DNA from 2 places in the Frankia umida genome. Region 1 is predicted to be linked to the other one. Evidence: riboswitches for the same ligand, from Rfam matches in the RefSeq annotation. Region 1 holds a riboswitch; the other holds the start of a gene.
The links. Region 1 has a riboswitch for cyclic di-AMP ahead of MXD59_RS07305 (C40 family peptidase). Riboswitches for the same ligand answer to the same signal wherever they lie in the genome.

Region 1 (10,737 bases):
ACCTCGAGCAGCCGCCGCAGCGCGGACAGACCCTCGCTGTCGGGCAGGCCGAGATCCAACAGGATGCAGGCGGCGCCGGCGCTGCCGACCAGCGCCTCGGCGACGGTGCGCACCCGGGTGACGGAGACCGGGGCGGACACCTCCTCCAACAGCTCGGAGACGAGGAAGGCATCCCCGTCATCATCCTCGACCAGCAGGATCGGCCAGATCACGTCCGCTGGCGTCGCGGGCGCCGGGGCGACGGCGCTCTCGGTTCCGGACACATCTCCTCGGCAGTGCACGACGTGCAGGCCATATCGGCCCAACCTGGACCCGAAGCATGGCATGTCGAGTGGCAGACGCGGGGCAGGGAACACCGAACGGGCTTGTCGTCGCGGTCATTACCCGACCAAGGTCAGTAACATTTCACCATACGGTCAGGGTCACCACCCCCCGATCGACTATCCGCCACCCACCGATCGTGCCCGCTCACCGGCTGCGGCGGTGGCGCCGTCCGCGGGCGATCCGCCGGCCGGCCTGGCCGCGGGTCCCGCGGCACCGGCCGTGGGATCGGTGGTGGTGACGGTGAGGGTCTCGGCGGGCCACTCCGGGGCCGGTGCGGTCGGGCGGCCCAGCAGGTACCAGCCCCAGAGACCGGCGGGCGCCGGAGCACGAACGGGGGCGCCGGCCACCTCACGGGCATCCATCACATCCAGCAGATGATCGATGGTGCCAAGCAGCCGGACGGTGGCGCTTCCGCCGAACGGGCCGCCGTGCCCGAGATGCGGATGCGGCCGGCTCGGGGCGTGGCGCATCGCGGCGGAGAACCGCTCCCGCAGGCGGGTGCGCTCGCTGTCGGACAGCGTCCGGTCGAGCTCGTGCAGCAGCGCGTTCTCGGTCTGGGCATGCTCGGTGAGCAGGACCGCGAGGTCCCGGCGCAGGCTCGTGACGCTGGCCGCCGGACGGTTGAGATCGCCCTGCACGTACTGCTCGATGCCGCGCATCACCGAGGAGCCGCGCCGCGCCAACCGGCGCAGCTCCGCCACCCGCGCTCGCCCGCCGGGCACGTTGCGCGCGCACATCGGGTAGACGACGGCCTCCATCGCGCTCAGATGCGCGGAGATCGCCGCGACGGCGACGTCGTTGGCCCGCAGCACCTGCCGCGGATCGCTGGGCGTGGCGTTCGCGCCCCCCGGATCGGCCGCGCCCCCTGGATCGACCTCGGGCGAGCCACCGGCCAGTTCGATCAGGTGGAAGGCATCCGCATGCGCCGAATCCACCAGGGTCGCCAACGCCTCAGCCATGATCACCTCGTCGAACGGACGAATGGAGTAGCGGATCACTGTCAATACGTCGAAGATACGCCCTGCTCACGACGACCGCATCTGGAAAATGTCTACACAAAGTAAGCGGGCACCGAAGAACGCGTGCCGAACTCGAGGTGCATATGTGTACCCTGAGAAAGATTTCCACTACTGTGGCCGCCATGGCCGTCAGGAATGTCCCCCTGATCCAGAACCAGCCCACACCCGACCAGCCGGTGCGAGAGCAGTCGCGGCTGGTCCGGGAGCAGGCGGTCTTCGCCGCCCGCTCACGCCTGACCGACGCCCGGCGGCGTTACCTCAACCATGCGCTGCCCCCGCTGGGCAGTCTGCTCGTGCGCCATCAGATCGCGGTGGCCGACACCGTCGAGTGGCCCTGGGCACGCGTGTCCGGCTGGCCGCATCCGGCGCTGCTGCACGGGCGCAGCCTCAGCGACGGCGCGCACCCCTCGCTCACCCACGTCCGGATGGGCCTGCCGCTGCGCATCCACAGCGTCGACATCGTCGACTGGGCCATCATCGACGCCCGCGGCGAGATCACCGAAGGCGCGTGGACGCGCATGCTGCGCTCACCCGCCGAACCGCCACTCTGACGAGCGGGTAGCCGTCCGCGCGGGGAGTAGCCGTCCGCGCGGGGAGTAGCCGTCCGCGCGGGCAGGAGAGGAGAGGCGCCGCTGGCGGGTGGGGCTCAGTCGGCGAGGAAGTCGTCGAGATGGTCGATGTGGAGGGTCTCGTCCTCGACGACAAGGCCGCCGATGTCGGCGAAGCCCTCCGGGCCGGGCCCGGCCAGCACGATCGAGCCGATGCCGTGGCGGATCGTCAGCCGGCGCTCGAGCCGCGCGGCGAGCAGCATGGACGCCGACCCACACGCCTCGTCCTCGGCGACACCGTGGCGCTCCCCGAACGCACGCGCCCGCACGACGCCGGCCTGTTCGTCCAGCCAGGCCCAGACCTGCACGAGATCGTCCTGTTCGGGGCGTGGCAGTGTCAGCTGCTCGACCTCGGCGGGGCTGCCCACCTGGCGGTGCGTCCAGCCGGTGACACCGGTGAGCGCCGTCCGGGTCCACACCCGGCCCTGGTCCTGCCAGCTCACCGCGTCCCCACCGGCCAGGCGCAGGACCGCCGGATGCCCGCCCAGCAGCCGGGCGATCAGCCACGCGGCGCCGACAAGGGCGTCCCCCGCGGTCGGCACCTGCCGGTCAGGGGTGTGCACGGCGAGTTCCGCCTGCTCCAGGTCGTCGACGAAGACGGTCGCGGGCACACCGAGCCGCCGTGCGATCTGAGCCCGTTCCCGCTGGTCGGGCAGTAGTTTGGCGGCGTCGAGCACCACCGCGAGCAGGCTGCCCGCCGCGCCGGTCTCATCGGCGAACACCCGCAGCCTGCGTACCTCGATCTCGGTCACCCGTACCTCCGTGGCTGGCGCCGGGCCGCCCGTGGGCCGCCACGGCAGTGTGCGCGTCACCTTCGCCATCACGCTCGCCATCCCACGGCACACCCGCGCATCCGCGCGGAAAACCGAGGACGGATCCTCTTACCCGACCGGGACCCTGCCCGGCAGTCCCGGCCGCCTTGTCACGATGGCAACCGGTACGTCAGAACCGCCAACGGTACGCCGATGGCCTGGAAGGGGGCGACGAAGCGATGACACAAGGCGACGCCGCGGACAACAACGGTGTGGACATCTCCAGTACGGCGAACACCACCGGACAACCTCACTTCTCGACACCGCACGGCGGCGGATCGGACGACTCCGACCGCTCCGACCGCTCCGACCGCTTCGGCCCGGCCGACCCGTCCGGTGCGCTCGACCAGTCGGGGTCGCAGGGTGAGCATCCGGTGCTGGACGCGTTGGAGCACGCCTCGGCGAACGCCCACCGGCTGGCCGGCGCGCTCAGCCGACCGGCGGTCTCGCTGGTGCGGGTCGGCCGCAAGCGGCGCCGGGCCCGCGCGATCATCCGGCAGTCCACGCCGGACGGACGGGTGATGGCCTGCGGGGTCTACAGCCACGGCAAGCGGGTGACGATGGACGTCAACACCGCCGACGCGCTCCGGCTCGCACGCGACGAACGGGACGGGTTCGCCTGGCTGGGCCTGTTCGAACCGACCTACGAGCAGCTCGCCGAGGTCGCGCAGGAGTACGGACTGGACAAGCTCGCCGTCGAGGACGCCGTCACCGGCGGGCAGCGACCCAAGCTCGAGCAGTACGAGAACCACCTGTTCATGGTGCTCAAGACCACGACCTACGTCGCGCACACCGAGGTGACCGGCACCTCGGAGGTGGTCACCACCGGCGAGATCATGATCTTTCTGGGGGAGGACTTCGTCGTCACGGTGCGCCACGGGCAGCACGGTGAGATGTCGAAGCTGCGCCGTCGGCTTGAGGCCGCCCCGGAGATGCTGCGCCACGGCCCGACCGCCGTCCTGCACGCGATCTGCGACAGCATCGTCGATGACTACGTGGACACCGTCGAGAAGATCCAGGTGGATGTCGACCAGATCGAGGCCGGGGTGTTCCGCCGCGAACACACCCCGTCCACCGAGTCCGCCTACCAGATGAAGCGGGAGCTGCTCGAGCTCAAGCACGCCGTCCAGCCGCTGACCGGACCGCTGCGCAGCCTCATCCTGGACCGGCCACGAATGGTGGACGTCGCGATGCGCCGCTACTTCCGCGACGTCGCCGACCATCTCGAGCAGGTCAGCGAGCGGATCTCGCACTTTGACGAACTGCTCTCCTCGGTGCTCCAGGCCACACTTACCCAGCTGACCATCGCGCAGAACGAGGACATGCGGCGGATCAGCGCCTGGGTGGCGATCGCCGCCGTTCCGACCGCGCTCGCCGGAATCTACGGAATGAACTTCGAGCACATGCCCGAGCTGCGCCAGACCTGGGGTTATCCCGCGGTCCTGAGCGTGATGGTGGTCGCCTGTCTGCTGCTGTACCGGGCGTTCAAACGTAACGGCTGGCTTTAGCCGGCCCGAAAGTGACCTGCGTCATTGACGCCGGCCGGGAACCGGTGCCCCGCAGCGCATGCCCATACAAATAGCGCCCAAACCGCCGGTACGCCGCAAAACACGCAGCCAGCCGGTGGTCCATGGTTCATTTTTACTATCAGTTGACAGTGCCGACGTATCCGTACGATGGGTTACATTCGGTCGTCGCCGTCGGCTACCGTAACCATCCGTGTCGGAGCGACCGGGCCTCGTCTCCGCGGCTCGGCACAGCCCCCGATCCCCCACCCCCCAGGGGAGCTCATGCCCTCGTCTGACCCCGCCCGGCGAGCGACCACCCCCATGCCCGACCGCGGTGATCTGATCGTCGAGCTGGTCGGCCGCCTGGAGGTCCTCGACGGCCTGTTGAGCCGGTTGGAGGAAGCCGAGCGTCAGGCCAAGGACGCCAGCGAGTTCCTCGCCCGCACGCGCGACTGGCAGGAGGAGACGGTCCGCACCATCCAGGAGGAGCGGGCCCGGATGCGCCAGCGCCAACGCGCCCTGGACGCGCTCGCCGACCGTGCCCGCGCCGCCGTCGCCTCCCTTGCCCACCAGCGTTCGTTGCCCGGCGAGGTCCAGCTGCTCGCCCTCGAACTCCAGATGCTCGACACCGCCGGCTTCCTCTCCCGCCGCGGCCGGACCCCCCGTTGACGCACCCCTCGGATCTGCCTGATGGGCATGAACCACGGCCCGGGCGGCCCGCTGCACGGCCCCGGCTCCGCGGTTACCGGGTGCGACCGAGGCCGTGTCCACCTGTGGGTGTCCAATCGGGGCGACCCGGCTGCGGACACCCGGTTCCACGACGTCACGGCATCGATCCGGGGGTTGGCGACCACCTCCCATCCAGGCGTTTTCGCGTGCTGGGACAGCCTGATCGGCTCGGCCAGGCGGCACTTGTGGTGGCCCGGGCGCGGGCACTTCAGTGCACACTGCCTGTAGTTGGGAGGAGCTAGTGTTTACCCGCACCATCCGAGTGGACTAGTCTCACGCCGACGAAACGACAACACCGGGCCGAACGCCGAATCCTGCCCCCGGCCCCGGTGTCCCCTCCGAGTCGTCATCTGGGGCAGGAGCGGGGGACCCATCCTCCACACCGGCCAGCACCGAACCGCGGTGCCGGCCTAGGGGTGAAGTCCGCAGCGTGAAGGTCACGCCGCGGGCCGGGCAGCCCAGCCCGAACCCGACAGCTCACTTCGCAGGCGTACGGGAAGGAATACATCGTTGTCCGCACAAAGCGTGCAGCTCGACGAAGATTCACGCGTCGCGGGTCGCGGCCGTCACCGTGCCCCGTCCCCCACGCCGGTCACCCGTAGTCGGGGCCGGGCGCGTGCCTTCGCCGCGATGACCACCGGGACCGTAGCGGTCTCCGGAGTGGCCCTGGCTGGCTGTGCCACCGACGTCCACGCCGACCAGGCGCGCGACGAGTCGACGAACACCGCCCCGGTCACTCTCGCCGCGCAGATCGGCTCGCGAGCCGCCCTCGGCGGCAGCATCGCCGCTGCGGCGATCAGCTCCGACGGTTCCGTCGGCACCACCCTGACCACCACGACCGTCGACGCACCGCCCCTGGCGGGCAAGGTGCAGGTCGGCCTGCGGGTCACCAACCCGAACGTGACGGTCACCCCGAACGAGCCCGTGGACATCGGCTTCTCGCTGTTCAACGAGGCCACCCACGAGCCGCTGGCGAACCAGCTCGTCAAGGTGCAGGTCAAGCTGCCCACCGGCTGGGCGACCTTCAAGCACCTGTACACCAACGACCAGGGCTACACGTCGTACACGGCCCGGGTGCTCACCACGACGAACGTCACCGCGATCTTCGACGGGACGGACGCCCTCCAGTCGGCGCACTCGTCGAACGACGCCACCCTGCAGGTCGCGCAGCCCGCCCCGGCGGCGGCCTCGCGCACCCGCGGTGCGATCATCGACAACGTCTCCGTCGACGTGGACGTCCCGCTCCCGGCGAACTCCATCGGTGAGAAGGCCGTCTACCTGGCCTCTCTGCAGGCCGGCAAGCCCTACGTCTACGGTGCCGACGGCCCGAGCTCGTTCGACTGCTCCGGGCTCGTCCAGTACGTCTACCGGCAGCTGGGCAAGACCCTGCCGCGCACGACGGACGCCCAGTTCGCCGCCACCACCCGGATCTCCATGTACAACAAGCAGCCCGGAGATCTGATCTTCCTGGGTACGCCCGGCAACATCTACCACGTCGGCATCTACGCCGGCAACGGCAAGATGTGGGTCGCCCCGCACACCGGCGACGTCGTGAAGCTCCAGTCGATCTACACCACGTCGTACTACGTGGGCCGGATCTGACGACACCTTCGCCACCGCTTCGTCCGAGCCGGGCCCAGCGGCCACCCTCCCGCACGTCCCGAGGGTAGCCAGCAGCCTTTCCTGGACCTCGCGGCGCCTGCCGTGGACACGACCCTGACCTGGACGACTGACGCCGCCCGCGACCACCCCCCTCCGGCCGCGGTCAGGTAGCAGCCGTACACGTCCACGCGTCGGCACGTTTCGTACTTCTGGACACGTTCGGCACCATCCAGTGCCCTGGTCGGGCATGCTCCCCCGACCGGTCGTCCGGCAGCAGCACGCTGCCCTTACCGGGTCACCATCGTCGCTGACCCGGCCACACCCCAACCTGGCCGCTGATGACCCCGGCCATGCGACCGCCCCTCCCCGCCCGGCCGGCCATCGCCATGCCCTTGGCACCTGGCCCCAGCCGTACCCCGACCAGTCACTGCCGCACTCGACCGGTCGCCCCGCACCTGTCTGGCAGGAGCCGTCTGTTCCTTCCGGCCGGACGGACGTCAGATCTGCCCCCCCACGGGCGGCCGGGCCGCTCGGCGGCCGCCCCCCCCCCCCCCCCCCCCCCCCCCCCCCCCCCCCCCCGGGGGCGCCCCCCGGGCCTCCCATCCCCACCGGCCCACGTCCGGCCTTCTCTCCTGCGCCGACCCGCGTCCGGCCTTTCCCCTGCGCCGGGCCTCGTCCGACAGTTCTCTTCATCCGCCAGCCCACGTCTGACGGGGCGGACGGACAGGCCGGACGGGAAGGCCGGGGACGGGAAGGCCGGTCAGGCGGGCAGGCGGTGGCCTGAGGAGGCCTTCCAGAGGGTCTCGCTGACTTTTTTGTCCCAGTCCGTCTCAGCGACGCGTTCGACGGGGACGCGGCCGGCACAGGGCGACTGGGGCTCCTGGGTGAACTGGCCCACGACGCCCACGACGGCGAAGGCGGGGGTGCCTGCCGAGCAGACGGCGGTGAGGGCCAGCCGGGCGCCTTCACCGACGCCCCAGATGTAGATCCGATTCGGATCGATCTTGCTCTTCTTCGTCGACACGTAGTCGATGACGTCCCGGATGTAGCGGGCGTCGGGGCCGTCGGGGCTGTCGATGCGCCAGGTACCGCCGACGGCTTCGGGGTAGGCGACGGCGAAGGTCTTCTCGTTGGCCACGGAGCCGGCCTTGCTGTCATGGTCGAAGGTCTTGGCCGAGGTGTTGTCGTCGTGAAGGATCAGCACGAGCGGAATCGGCTTCTTGGGGCTGCCGGGAGCGTGCACATACAGCTCCCGGCCGGACGAACCGTAGCCCTTCGGTATCGCGTCCCGCTTGGTCTTCGGACCGCTGTCATGCTGGATGAAGACCCAGAGCACGACGACGACCGCCGCGACGATGTACCCGGTTCGTTTGTTCTTGCCCCACCAGCCGGCAAGGGGATTGGCTGCCACGGTCCCACGGAACCACACCGCCCCAGTCGAAACCCCGCAAACGTGTGATCGGACAACCGTGGCCCGACCACCACGAAGGTGCCGTTGGGCGGTCAGCCGGCGGTGAGCGCGCGGTGCCGGGCCTCCCGCAGTGCAACGGTTTCCGGCGGTCCGGACAGCGGCGGCAGCGTGCCATGTACCCAGGTCAGCAGCAGGTCCGCCAGCGCCGGATTCTGCGCCAGCACCGGCCCGTGCAGGTAGGTGCCCAGCACCCGCCCGTCCACGATCCCGTCGGTCCCCGCCGAGGACGAGCCGTCATCCGGCCCAGCCGTCCCACCGGCACGCCCGCCCGCGCCACCACCGGCAGCTCCGGCGGCACCAGCACCGCCGGAGCCGTCGCCGATGCCGCGGCGGACCGTCCCGAGGGGGAATCCCTGGCAGCCGGGCAGGCGCCTGGTCCGTCCGGCGTGGTTCTCGTAGCCGAAGAGGGTGGGCAGGCCGAGGCGGGGGTCGGGTTCGACGACGATGTCGCCGACGGCGCGCCCCGGCGGGGGGGCGTCCGGACCGGCGAAGGAACGGCGGGTCTCGATCCCGACCAGACCCAGCCCCTCGTGGATCTCCCCGCCGGACGGGAAGCTCTGACCGATCACCTGGTAGCCGGCGCAGACCGCGAGCACCGCCGCACCGCCGTGCACCGCCCGGGGGATCGCCCGGTTCTGCCGGATACCGTCGGCCGCGAGCACCTGCGGGGCGTCCTCACCGCCGCCGAGCAGGTAGATGTCGCACCCTTCGGGCACCGGCGAACCGGCGGGGACATCGACCCGTTCGACCGGCAGGCCACGCCAGCGCAGCCGCCGTTCCAACACGATCGCGTTGCCGCCGTCGCCGTAGGTGCCGAGCAGCTCCGGGTAGATCAGCGCGATCCGGGTCGTCGAGACGCCGCGGCGGCTCATCGGGTGCACCGCACGAGCAGGTCGCGGAAGGCGGTGTAGTTGGCGACCACGTCGACGACCTTCTCGTTGGCCGCCTGGGCTGCGTCCTCAGCGCTGCGGTGCACGCTGTGCGGCACCTCCGCGTAGGCCAGGCGCACGCTCATGTCCTCCTTGCGCTCCCCGGTGACGAGCACCTGCCGGCCGGCGAGCCGTTCGAGCGGGACGTCCCAGATCCACGAGGGGTCTCGGCCGTCGGCGGTCTGCGAGTTGAAGTCGATGACGACGGGACGCGGCGGGGCGTCGGCGAGCAGTTCCATCATCTCCACCCAGCCGGCGGGGTTCTTCGCGAGCAGCAGCCGCCCGCGCCGGCCCTGTTCGCCGAGGAAGACCTCCTGATAACGGCCCTGGACGTCACCCAGGCCGGTCATCGCGGCCAGCGCCGCCTCGACCTCCACGCCGAACTCGCGGGCGGCGGCGGCGGCCATCGCCGCGTTGCCGAGGTTCACCCGTCCGGGCAGGTCGAGGCGGGCGGGGACAGTGCGGCCGTACCAGCGCAGCTCCCGCGGCCCGATCACCGAGACGATCGGCTCCGGCCGGGCCAGCCCGCATTCGGACCACCAGCCGTTGGCGTTGCGGTGCAGCAGCCGGGCGCACTGTGGGCAGACCATCGCGTCCGCCGTCCAGTTCTGCCCCGCCGACACCCACACCTGCCGTGACCAGCCGGCCGCCGCCCACGCGACGAGGGGATCGTCCACATTGGCGACGACGGTCGTGTCGGGCAGTTCGGCGCCGAGTTCACGCCACATCGCGGCGATCCGCCGGGTCTCGTTGGACCGGTCCAGCTGGTCGCGGCTGATGTTGAGCAGCAGCACGACCCGCGGCCCGATCTCCCGGGTGACCTTCGGCAGCCAGATCTCGTCGACCTCGAGGGCCGCCGCCGCGTCGAACGGCGGCTTCGACAGGGCGGCGAACACCCCCGGGGCCATGTTCGCCCCGCCGCTGTTCGACTTGACCGGCCCCAGGGTGCCCAGCGCCCGCGCGAGCAGCCGGGTCGTCGTCGTCTTGCCGTTCGTGCCCGACACGCAGGCGGTGGGACGCCGGGAGCCGACCTCGGCGAGGGCCCCCGGGGACACCCGAAGGGCCAGTTTCCCGCCGATCATCTCCCCGGAACCACGGCCAAGCCGACGGGACGCCTCGGCGGCGAGTCGCTCCAGGGCAAGGGCGGCCTGCGTCCGGGCGGTGAACCTACGCGGAAATGATGTCGTCATCGCGCTTTCTACAGTGCCACGGCGACAGCCGGCACCGGACGCCGCCCCCGGATCCGTTCCGGTATCTCCCCGGCATCCGCTGTGCGCTGTGCGCACACTGCGAGCGGCTACCGTGAGCCGCCGTTCGACACCCCACCCCGCACGGACGGACTTGTTCGGTCCGTTACGCGCGGACTACCCGGATGTGCCCATGGGACCTTGGTGTAGCTGTCACCCGACTGGCACGGTAGAACTCACCCATTGGGGTGAACCGGGCCACCGGGATCCGGCTTCTGGAGTGAGAATCACAGGTAGTGCATGGTGGGACAGGTCGGTTAACTACCGGCGGCCATGCTGACCTGCGGTTTGACGACCTGGAGCTCGCTGTCGCGGGTGCCCGGGAACTTCGAGGTTCGCCGATCGGCGCTTCGGGGCACCGGCCCAGTGACCGGTCCACCAGACCAGCGGACCAGCCGGTCACCGGACCAGCCGGCCGTCGGACCTACGGGTCTCCCCGTCGGGCGGGAGTTCGGACCGGTCGAGCACCGACCGGTCGCAGAAGGGAC
Region 2 (10,737 bases), on a different contig from region 1:
CTCACGACGCAGCGACCCGGCCGGGTCACGCGGGTCCGACCGGTCGGCATACGGATCGGTGCCGACCAGACCCCCGTCCGGCCCCACCCCCGACTGCCGGGGACCACCCGAACCGACCACGACCGAGGTGAACGACAACGCCGACGCCAGCTCCTCCGCGACATAGCCCGCGTTCCACACGGTCAGGGGCAGCGCCAGCAGCCGGGATGTGGTGAGTGTCGGCCCCTCACCCACGACGGGACGGCTCCCGCACGCCGAGCAGCCCCCGCTCCCGCAGCCAGTCCTGGGTGCGGGCCATCCCCTCGACCAGCGGCACCCTCGGTGCCCAGCCGGTCAGCTCGCCTACCCGGCTGGACGAGAAGCCGCGCTCGCGGGTGAGCTCCCGGACACCGAGCGGCCCGACGTCCACCCGAGCCCGTGGGTCGACCCCGGCGCCGAGCCGGGCACCGACCCCACGCACCAGCGCCCGCGGTCCACCCGCCCCGGTCCCGGCCGTCGTCGTGGTCGTGCCACGACCACGACGCCCCTCGGCGAGTGCGCGCAGCCGCTCCCAGCCGTCGAGCGCCCCGACGATGCCCGCGGGCACCGAGCGGGGCGCCGCCACGCCCAGCATGTCGGCGTAGTAACCGAAGAAGTCCGCGGCCGGCACCGACTCGCCCCCGGTGACCTGGAGCACCTCGCCGGCCACCACGGCTCGCGGGGCCGCGACCACCGCCGCGACCGCGTCGACGACATCGTCGACGTGCACCGGGCTGAGGATGCCGCGGCCACCATCGACCACCACGAACCGCCCGGCGCGCAGCAGCAGCACCGGCCACAGTGTCCAACGCCCCGCCCGGGCCCCGTAGGCGTCACCGACGCGCACGACGGTCGCGCCCAGCCCGTGCGCGGCCGCCGAGGCCACCGCCTGCTCCGCCGCGGCCAGCGCGTCCGCCCGGGCATCCCCGGTGAGCCCGACCGGCGCCGACTCGTCGAGCGGCCCGCCGGACCCGGCCAGGCCCTCGGCCCACGCCCGCGGCGAACCGGGGGCGGACATGGTCTTCTCCGGTGTGGACGCTCGCTGGGTGGCGGCGATGTTGACCACGTCCACGCAGGAAAGATGAACGAACCGGTCGACGCCCGCGCGGCCGGCGGCGTCGAGCAGGTTCGCCGTGCCCGCAAGGGTCACCCGCCGGATCTCACCGGCGGCCACCCGCACCGGCGCGCCGGCCCGCCCCGGCCGGACCGGGGTCAGTTCCGCCACTCCACCCAGGCCGACGGCGGCCGCCTGGACGACGAGATCGGCACCGTCCAGCGCCCGCTCCCAGTCTCCCGGACGGGTGATGTCGGCCGTCGTGATGCCCGGTGCCCGGCGGATGTCCAGCGCCACCACCTCGGTGCCCGCCTGGCGCAGCGCATGCGTGATCGCCCCACCGAGAAAACCGGCCGCGCCGGTGACCACCGCGCGAACCACGGCCCCTCCTCCTGCCCGGGGCACCCGCGCCGGGCCACCCGTGTGACGGCGTGCTGTCGCTGCCGCCGCCGTCAGGGCGCCGGAAAGGTGGCCCGACTGCCCTCGGCGACGACGTTTCGACCCTACGGGATCGTCCGGCCACACCGTATCCAGGCCAGTGGCGCCGGTCCGGCGGCGAGAATCCGGTGGGACTCGCCGTCGGACCGGCGCGTACCGTTCCCTCCACCATCACCGCGGATGTGTTCTATATCACAAGGACTGAGTCTGTCCGCCAACGTCGGGAGATCTCAGCGCGGGGGCGCGATGAAGTCCTGGGTCCAGTAGGCCCCGTGGGACCCACCCCCGGCAAAGCCGACGCCGATCCGCCGCAGCGAGCAGTTGAGGATGTTCGCCCGGTGTCCGGGGCTGGCCATCCAGGCTCGCACGACCGCGTCGGGTGTCGGCTGACCCGCGGCGATGTTCTCCGCGGCGATCACGTAGGCGACGCCGGCCGCGGAGATCCGCTGGAACGGCGTGGCACCGTTACGGCTGTTGTGCGCGAGGTAGTTCGCCGTCGCCATGTCGACGCTGTGTGCCTGCGCGACCAGGGTCAGGGCCGGATCGGCGACCAGCGCGGGGCAACCGGCCAGGGCGCGCTGCTGGTTGGTGAGGTTGACCACGGTGTTGAGGATGTTCGCGAGCGCCGTCGCCTGGGCGTTCGCCGACCCCACGGAGGCGGCCGAAGCCGCGGGCGACGCGGTCGCGGCCGGCGACGACCCCGGTGTCACACCACCAGCCTGGACGGCGGTGGGGGTCGGCACGGCGACGATCACCGACGGCGGCTTCCCCGCCGGCAGGCCCGTCTCGCCGGCAGAGCTCGCCGGCACCGTGGGATCACTACCCAGAGTAGCGGCCAGGAGTTGCGGGCGCGCGGACGCGGTCGACTTGGGCACATCCGCGCGTGGGCTGCCCGGCGTCTCCGCCGGCGAGGACGGTGCCCCGCTCGGCGTGGCGACACCCGCGGTGGACGCCGGCACGTCGGCCGCGCCCACCGCGGCGCCAGTGGTAACCGCGGCGCCAGTGGTAAAGGTAGTAGAGGTGGCCTGGACGGCGGGGTCCGTCGCGCGGGTGCCCAGCGCCTCGGATGCCCCGGGGCCGGGCGCCAGCGAACAGGCGGTCAACCCCGCGGCCAGGGCCGCCGTGACGAGCGGGGGCAGCAGGCCCGCCCGGCGACGAGCGACCGGACGGCGGTCCACCGGATGACAGCTGGCAGGAAGAGGCTGGCAGCCCGCGGGCGAGCGCCAGGAACGAGGACGTGGCATCGAATCCTTCGCCTGGTCGGCCCCCCGACCCAGGTCACCGGATCGGTCGCAGCCCAGCCCAACGGTGGCGAACCACGTTTCGGCCCTGGCTACCTCCTCTCCTCTGTGTGCGGCGTGTCGACTGTCCGCGGCGCGTCGACCACGGCCACCCCCGTCGACGGCACCTCGACGATCACCGGCTCGTCCACCGCAGAGTCGGTCCGCACAGCATCCGCCCGCGTCGCGGTCGCCACCACTGGATCTGTGCTCGCGGCTGGATCCGTGTTAGCGGCTGGATCCGTGTTCGCGGCGCGGCGTCGGCCCGCGCGTCGGCGCAGCAGCTCACCGCCAAGCCCGGCCAGCACCGAGACCAGCACGACCACCCCGGCCATCGGGCCCGCCGCATCCCGCAGCCCCGGAATGTCCGCCGCCAGATACCCGAGCACGATCAGGCCGCTGCCCCACACCAGCGCACCGGCGACGGCGGCGGCCAGGAACCGGTGCCACGGCATCGCCACCGCGCCGGCCAGCACGGGTGCGAAGGTCCGGGCCCAGGGCACGAACCGGGCCACGATCAGCGTCACGGCGCCGAACCGGCGATAGAAGTCGTCCGTCCGAGCCAGGGCTGTTCCGTGCCGCCGTTCCAGATAGGGCCGACCCAGCCGGGCCCCGGTGTAATAGCCCGCCACGGCACCGGCGCTGGCGGCGACCGCGACCCCGCCGGAGAGGGCATAGATGGAGACGTCGGCGCCGCCGTCGGCGGCGACCAGACCGGCGGCGAACAGAATGGTGTCGCCGGGCAGCCAGAAACCGACCAGCACACCACTCTCAATAAAGATCATCGCAAAAACGACGGCGTACAGGGTCGTCCCGGACAGGTGACCGACATCCACCCGTCCAGTGTGCCGGCAATCCACCGCGGACAGTCCGACGCGGAGCCCTTGGTCGCCGTGGTGGACCACATCCCGCGCTGTCCCAGGCCGTTCGGACGGCACCGCTTCGCCCGGACGGCGTGGCTTCGCCCGGACGCGCCATGCTCGGACGCGGCCGACCGGCGTCGGCGCAACTGTGCCGCGACGTCCACCGCATCCGGCCACCCGAACGACGCGCGTCGTCATACCCTTCGCCCACCAACAGTCGCGCGGGTGCGCTTGCGCCCGATCGGGCCGGCCCGTGCCGCCTTTTATGGCTGATCGGCGCCCCGACAGCTTCGACAAGGAGCCCCACCGATGCCCATCGCCACGCCAGAGATCTACGCCGAGATGCTCGACCGTGCGAAGTCCGAGGCCTTCGCCTACCCCGCGATCAACGTCTCGTCGTCGCAGACCCTGAACGCCGCCCTGCGCGGCTTCGCCGAAGCCGGCAGCGACGGCATCATCCAGGTGTCCACCGGCGGCGCCGAGTACCTGTCCGGTTCCACGGTGAAGAACATGGTGCTCGGCGCCGAGGCGCTGGCCGAGTTCGCCCACCATGTCGCGAAGGCCTACCCGGTCAACATCGCGCTGCACACCGACCACTGCCCGGCGGACAAGCTGGACACCTACATCCGGCCGCTGATCGCGATCTCCCGCGAGCGGGTGGCGGCCGGTCGCGACCCGCTGTTCCAGTCGCACATGTGGGACGGCTCCGCGGTCGAGCTCGAGGAGAACCTCAAGATCGCCGAGGAACTGCTCGCGGACGCGACCGCTGCCCGGATCGTCCTCGAGGTCGAGATCGGGGTGGTCGGCGGCGAGGAGGACGGTGTCGTCGGCGCGATCGACGAGAAGCTTTACACCACCCCCGGTGACATGTGGCGGACCGCCGAGGTTCTTGGCTCGGGTGACAAGGGCCGCTACCTGCTCGCCGCGACATTCGGCAACGTCCATGGCGTCTACAAGCCCGGCAACGTGAAGCTGCGCCCCACGATTCTTCGGGACGGCCAGGACCACGTCGCACAGAAGCTGGGCCTTGCGGCTGGTTCCAAGCCGTTCGACCTTGTCTTCCACGGTGGTAGCGGTTCGGACCTCAGCGAGATCCGGGAGACGCTGGACTACGGCGTCGTCAAGATGAACGTGGACACCGACACCCAGTACGCATTCACCCGCCCCATTGTGGACCACGCCTTCAAGAACTACGACGGTGTCCTCAAGGTGGACAGCGAGGTCGGCGTGAAGAAGGCCTACGACCCACGAACCTACGGAAAGCTTGCCGAAACGGGCATGGCCGCCCGAGTCGCCCAGGCCTGTGAGGACCTGCGCTCCACCGGCCGTTCGCTCGGGAAGGCCTGACCCAGACAGGAAGGCCCGACGAACCAGCCGGGCTCCATCCATCCGGGGCGGGACGGCCCCGGGCGGGAGAAACAGTCCCGCACCGGAGTCACCGCCCAGAACCGCCGGTCCCCCAGTTGCCGCTCGCGACTGGGGGACCACTGCGTTGCGACACCGTCATCTCGGTCACGGAACCGTCATCTCGGCACATCGAGGGCACCGCCACCGTGCTCCATCGCGGCCAGACGGTTCCGCCCAAAGCCTCCGGCCGTGCCGGATAGGCATGACAGCGCCATGGCCGACCCATGGGGCTCGGACCACCCGCCCACCTACCAGCCAAACGCCACGACCTCTCTACGCAGCGTCAGATCCGTGGCGGCGGGGCCGCCCGGCCGCGTCCCCGGACAGGCGACATGGACCGGACATCCCACCCGTCAGAGTCCGCAATCCGCCCCGAAGCTGTCACGCAGAGACATGATCGATTTACTTTGCGAGACCAAATCACAGCCATGTAACAAGCCGGTTGCAGATCATTGCGTATCTCACAGCTGCCCACGCATCGACCAGCATCGGCGTATTGCCATGTCGAACCCCATCAAGGCAGAATCTGCACACAAAGCCATCAGTCGGATACGGCCGCACATCGCGGCGTGTCGGCGACCAGGTGACGCGTTCGACATAAATCATTACGCTCCGCCCATCGTGCCCCATCGGCAAACAGCGTGAGCAGGCGCGCACAAAACGGCCATTCGAAGATGTCGCCAGGTTGATGAGCGGGCGCGCACGCGCGTTACCAGCCAATGCACCCCATCACCAAGCAGCCACGCCGAGTGTGCTGTTGGTCACGCACCCTATTCAATGCTTGGCGACTCGCCGGACGGCGTGGTTATGGTCATCGCCGTGCCGAACGACAACGTGCGGCATTCGTCGGGCGGCACGCCGAATCCTGCCCCCGACCGGCGATTTCTCCGTCACCATGTGGCAGGAACGGGGGAACCATCTCCGAGCATCGAAAGGATTCGATGCTCTAGGGGTGAAGTCATGCGTCGCCAGACCGGCCGTGGTTTCGGTCTGTGCGCGTCCCAGGATGTCCCTGGCATGACCGGGCAGTTCCCAGCCCGAATCCGACAGCTCACCTCGCAGGCGTGGGGAAGGACTACACATACATGTCCGACGCACGTACCAGTGGCCGACAATGGAGCGCCGGCACCCGTATACGGGCGCGGGTTCTCATGGTTGCTCCAGTTCTCGCAGCGGCGGTCGGCGGCTCACTCGCCGTCGCCGGTCCAGCGCAGGCGGCGACCACATGGGAAGGACTGCGGCAGTGCGAGTCCGGCGGTAACTACACGACGAACACCGGCAACAGCTACTTCGGGGCGTACCAGTTCTCGGCCGGCACCTGGCGCAGCCTCGGCTACACCGGCCTGCCGCACCAGGCCGCACCCGCGGTCCAGGACGAGGCCGCGCTGCGCCTGGCCCAGCGTTCCGGCTTCGGGCAGTGGCCGGTCTGCGGCCGTGGCATGGGCACGGCGCAGCTCGCCGGCGGCTCCTCGTCCGGCGCGGCGGTGCAGGCGTCCCGCACCGCGCAGCGCGGCGCGCTGACCGTCGCCCCCGCGGCACTCTCGACGCCCTCGTACACCCGTACCCTCTCGACCGCGCTGGCCGGGCAGAACCGCGCCGACGTACGAGCCTGGCAGGCGCGGATGAGCCAGATCGGCTACCCGCTCGTCCCAGATGGTCATTTCGGCCCACGCTCCGCCGCTGCCGCCCGCGCGCTGCAGTCCGCCAGGGGTCTCGCCGCCGACGGTGTCGTCGGACCGGCGACATGGCACGCCACCTTCGGCTGAGCCACCCGCCGCACCGCACTGAGCCGGACGCCACCCACAACGCGTCCTTGGACCGGTTGCGACGCCGCCATCCGGCACCATCCGCATCTGGTCCGACCCGCCCGGGGCATGGGGACACAAGCCCCGGGCGGCGCCAGCCGTCCCACCCCGGCCGCACAGGCCGGGCAGCGTGACGCCACGACCCGACCGGTCCCCCCGCACAGCCCGGACGATCTCCGGCGCGCGGGAGTCAACGGGCCGGTCGGGCGCACCACCCCCCACCGGGGCACCCCGAGCACCGAGGTACTACCCGGCCAACCCTTCGGGTACACGGGAGCGACCCCTGAGGTGCACCGGTGTTCCACGATCGGGCGGCCCGTCCGGGCCACGCCTTGTGCGTGGGTCGCCCGGTTGCCACGAACCACCCCGGTTTGCACGGCCTGGACCGGTATCGCTAGAGTGCCGCTCACTCGCCATCAGGCGATGCCGTCGGGACGGACGCCGAGTCCTGCCCACTGTCCAGGCGGCTGGCCGAGCGCACCGACATGGGCAGGAGTGGGGGAACCACTACCGGGCGTCTCCGGACGTCCTTGGGGTTAAGTCGGCTCACGCCGGCCGGGCCATCCCAGTCCGAACCCGACAGCTCACCCCGCAGGCGACACGGGATTGGACTGACATGCCGTCAGCACGGCGTGGAGGTAAGCACCGGGCAGCGCAGGCCCCCTCGGCTGCGACCCGTATCCTGCGCACCACCGGCGCGGTCACCGCCCTGGTGGGCAGCGGCCTCGCGGTCACCGCGGTCGGCGCCAGTCCGGCCGGGGCCGCCACCGCTGACGACTTCGCCAAGCTCCGCCAGTGCGAGTCCGGCGGCAACTACGCGATCAACACGGGCAACGGCTTCACCGGCGCCTACCAGTTCGATGATCAGACCTGGCACGGCCTGGGCTACTCCGGCCGCCCGTACCAGGCATCCCCGGCCACCCAGGACGAGGCCGCCGCCAAGCTGTACAACTCCCGCGGCTGGCAGCCGTGGCCGTCCTGCTCCCGCAAGATGGGGCTGGTCAACAACGGCCCGGCGAGCGTCGGCTCCGGCTCCGGTGACGTCATCGAGCAGGCCCTCACCCCGGCCGAACAGCCGATGACCCTCGACCGGGCCCGGCAGGAGATGGGCGACGGCTCGTTCAGCGGCACCGTCCTGAACGCCAGCTACGGCGGGGATGTCCGGCCCGACGCGTTCGTCTGGCAGGCCGCGATGCGCAACAAGGGCTTCGTGCTCACCGTCGACGGCAAGTTCGGCCCGCAGTCGCAGGGCATCGCCGCGCTGTACGGCTACCTGACCCGGACCAGCGACGGCCAGGCCGGTGTGGTCGGCGAGAACCTGTGGAACGTCACCGTCCGCTCCTGACCCGGTGCGGCACCGCACGACCGGGTGCGGCAGGATGAGGTCATGATGACCTCGTCGGATTCGGGCCACGGCAGCCACAGCGGCCATGGCGGCACCGCGGCCGGTCACAACCTGCTGTCCGGCCCGCCCCCCACGCGGTTGCCCTCGGACGCGGCCGCCACCGCTGCGCTGGCCGCCGGTGCGGATCCCAGCGCCGTCGCGGCGGCCACGCCGGAGCTGAGCGCCGCCTGGGCGGTTCTCGCCGAGCAGGCCTTCGCCGCGGGTCGCACGGTCGAGGCCTACGCCTACGCCCGCACCGGCTACCACCGGGGGCTGGACGCGCTGCGCCGCGCCGGCTGGCGGGGCATCGGTCCGATCCCCTGGTCCCACGAGCCCAACCGCGGTTTCCTGCGTGCGCTCGCCGTCCTCGGCCAGGCCGCCGCCGTCATCGGCGAGACGGCCGAGGCCGACCGTTGCCGCACCTTCCTCGCCGACAGCGACCCCACCGTCGCCGGCGCCCTCGGCCTGGTCTGAGGCCCGTCGGAGGCCTCCCGCGGAGCCGGTCCGTACGGTCGGACGCTGTCTGACCTGACACTTCGGCCACGCGCGGCGGTCATCCCTAGTAACCTCGCCCGAGTGCCCGCTCTCGTCCTCATCGGCGCCCAGTGGGGCGACGAGGGAAAAGGAAAGGCGACCGACCTGTTGGGCGGCGCCGTCGACTACGTCGTTCGCTATCAGGGCGGCAACAACGCCGGCCACACGGTGGTCATCGGGGCGGACAGCTACGCGCTGCATCTGATCCCCAGTGGCATCCTGCGTGCCGACTGCATCCCGGTGATCGGCAACGGGGTCGTCATCGACCCCGGCGTGCTGCTCACCGAGATGGACGGCCTCGCCGCCCGTGGGATCGACGTCTCCCGCCTGCTGATCAGCGCCAACGCGCATCTGATCATGCCGCATCACCGGGCGTTGGACCGGGTGATCGAGCGCTACCTCGGCAAGGCCCGGATCGGCACCACCGGTCGCGGCATCGGCCCGACCTACGGTGACAAGGTGGCCCGCACCGGCATCCGCGTGCAGGACCTGCTCGACCCGGGCATCTTCCGCAAGAAGCTCGAGCTCGTGCTGCGGGAGAAGAACCAGGTCCTCGTCAAGGTCTACAACCGGCGCCGGATCGAACTCGACGAGGTGTGCGACGAGTACGCCGAGTACGCCAAGCGCCTGGGCCCGCACATCGCCGACACCGGCCTCATCCTGGACACCGCCCTGCGCGAGGGCAAGGTCGTCCTGTTGGAGGGCTCCCAGGGCACCCTGCTCGACGTCGACCACGGCACGTACCCGTTCGTCACCTCGTCCAACCCGACCGCCGGCTACGCCGCCACCGGTGCCGGCATCGGCCCGACGAAGATCAACCGGGTGATCGGCATCATCAAGGCCTACACCACCCGGGTCGGGTCCGGCCCGTTCCCCACCGAACTGGACAACAAGGTCGGCGAGGAGCTGCGCCGCATCGGCGGCGAGTTCGGCGTCACCACCGGCCGGGCCCGGCGCACCGGCTGGTTCGACGCGGTGATCGCCCGGTACGCGGTCCGGGTCAACGGCCTGACCGATCTCTTCCTCACCAAGCTGGACGTGCTCTCCGGCTTCGACCGGGTGCCGATCTGCGTCGGCTACGACATCGGCGGCGAACGCGTCGACGAGATGCCGATGACCCAGACCGAGTTCCACCATGCCAAGCCGATCTACACCGAGCTCCCCGGCTGGCACGAGGACCTCTCCGCCGTCCGCGACTTCGCGGATCTGCCCGCCAACGCCAAGGACTACATCCGCGCCCTGGAGGAGTTCTCCGGCGCCCCCGTGTCCGCGATCGGCGTCGGCCCCGGTCGCGACCAGACCCTCGTCATCAACGACCTGGTCTGACCGCACCTCTCCCCGCCCGTTCCGTCTGGTTCCGTTCCGCCTCGTTCCGTCCCGACCTTCACCCCGCCTCACCTCGCCCCGGCCCGGCCGGGCCCGTGCTCCGCCACGCCACTCACTTGCGTAACGCAGAGTTACCAGTGACGCTGGTGCAGTCACGGACTGCGATAGTGGGGTGGGGTGAAGGCGGTGACCACAATCGGCTCGCGGTCATCGGGTGATGATCGCTCTGTGCCCGGCCAGGCGGCCCCGGTACCGTCCACGGCCCTCGTCCCCGCGGTGCGCCGCCGCTACCTGCACCGCGCCGACCCCACCGACTCGGATGCCTGGCCGGTCGGCTTCTCCCCCACCGGCGAAGCCCTGCCCGAGACCCTCACCGATGTCCTGCTCCGCGGCAGCCACGCCATCCGCAGTTCCAAGCGGGCCGAGGCCCAACGACTCGAACGCGCCGCCGCCGTCGCGAACCACGTCGACGCCCAGCTCCGCGACTTCCTCGACTTCTGCGCCGCGGAGCACCTCGTCCCCCCCGTGACCGTCCGTGCCTACGGTGCCCGGCCGCGCCGATCCACCACCCGACACCCCGTCCCCTCGCACCCCGATGCCAGCCTCGACCTCGGCAGTGGCATCGACC

Region 2: another riboswitch for cyclic di-AMP. It lies ahead of MXD59_RS01120 (transglycosylase family protein); the one in region 1 lies ahead of MXD59_RS07305 (C40 family peptidase).

Annotation. Positions count from the first base shown of each region.
Region 1 is NZ_JALKFT010000005.1:189,633-200,369, reverse strand. It holds gene MXD59_RS07335 (PP2C family protein-serine/threonine phosphatase) at 1-263, opposite strand, end outside; gene MXD59_RS07330 (hemerythrin domain-containing protein) at 441-1,283, opposite strand; gene MXD59_RS07325 (hypothetical protein) at 1,466-1,894, shown strand; gene MXD59_RS07320 (PhzF family phenazine biosynthesis protein) at 1,990-2,772, opposite strand; gene corA (magnesium/cobalt transporter CorA) at 2,943-4,271, shown strand; gene MXD59_RS07310 (hypothetical protein) at 4,554-4,940, shown strand; cyclic di-AMP (ydaO/yuaA leader) riboswitch at 5,327-5,505, shown strand; gene MXD59_RS07305 (C40 family peptidase) at 5,631-6,602, shown strand; gene MXD59_RS07300 (PHB depolymerase family esterase) at 7,363-8,013, opposite strand; gene MXD59_RS07295 (type 1 glutamine amidotransferase) at 8,106-8,945, opposite strand; gene MXD59_RS07290 (Mur ligase family protein) at 8,942-10,192, opposite strand.
Region 2 is NZ_JALKFT010000001.1:278,876-289,612, forward strand. It holds gene MXD59_RS01090 (GNAT family N-acetyltransferase) at 1-234, opposite strand, end outside; gene MXD59_RS01095 (NAD-dependent epimerase/dehydratase family protein) at 227-1,453, opposite strand; gene MXD59_RS01100 (CAP domain-containing protein) at 1,741-2,688, opposite strand; gene MXD59_RS01105 (DedA family protein) at 2,844-3,575, opposite strand; gene fbaA (class II fructose-bisphosphate aldolase) at 3,963-5,000, shown strand; cyclic di-AMP (ydaO/yuaA leader) riboswitch at 5,908-6,138, shown strand; gene MXD59_RS01115 (transglycosylase family protein) at 6,146-6,826, shown strand; cyclic di-AMP (ydaO/yuaA leader) riboswitch at 7,334-7,479, shown strand; gene MXD59_RS01120 (transglycosylase family protein) at 7,482-8,210, shown strand; gene MXD59_RS01125 (DUF3151 domain-containing protein) at 8,253-8,723, shown strand; gene MXD59_RS01130 (adenylosuccinate synthase) at 8,826-10,109, shown strand; gene MXD59_RS01135 (hypothetical protein) at 10,338-10,737, shown strand, end outside.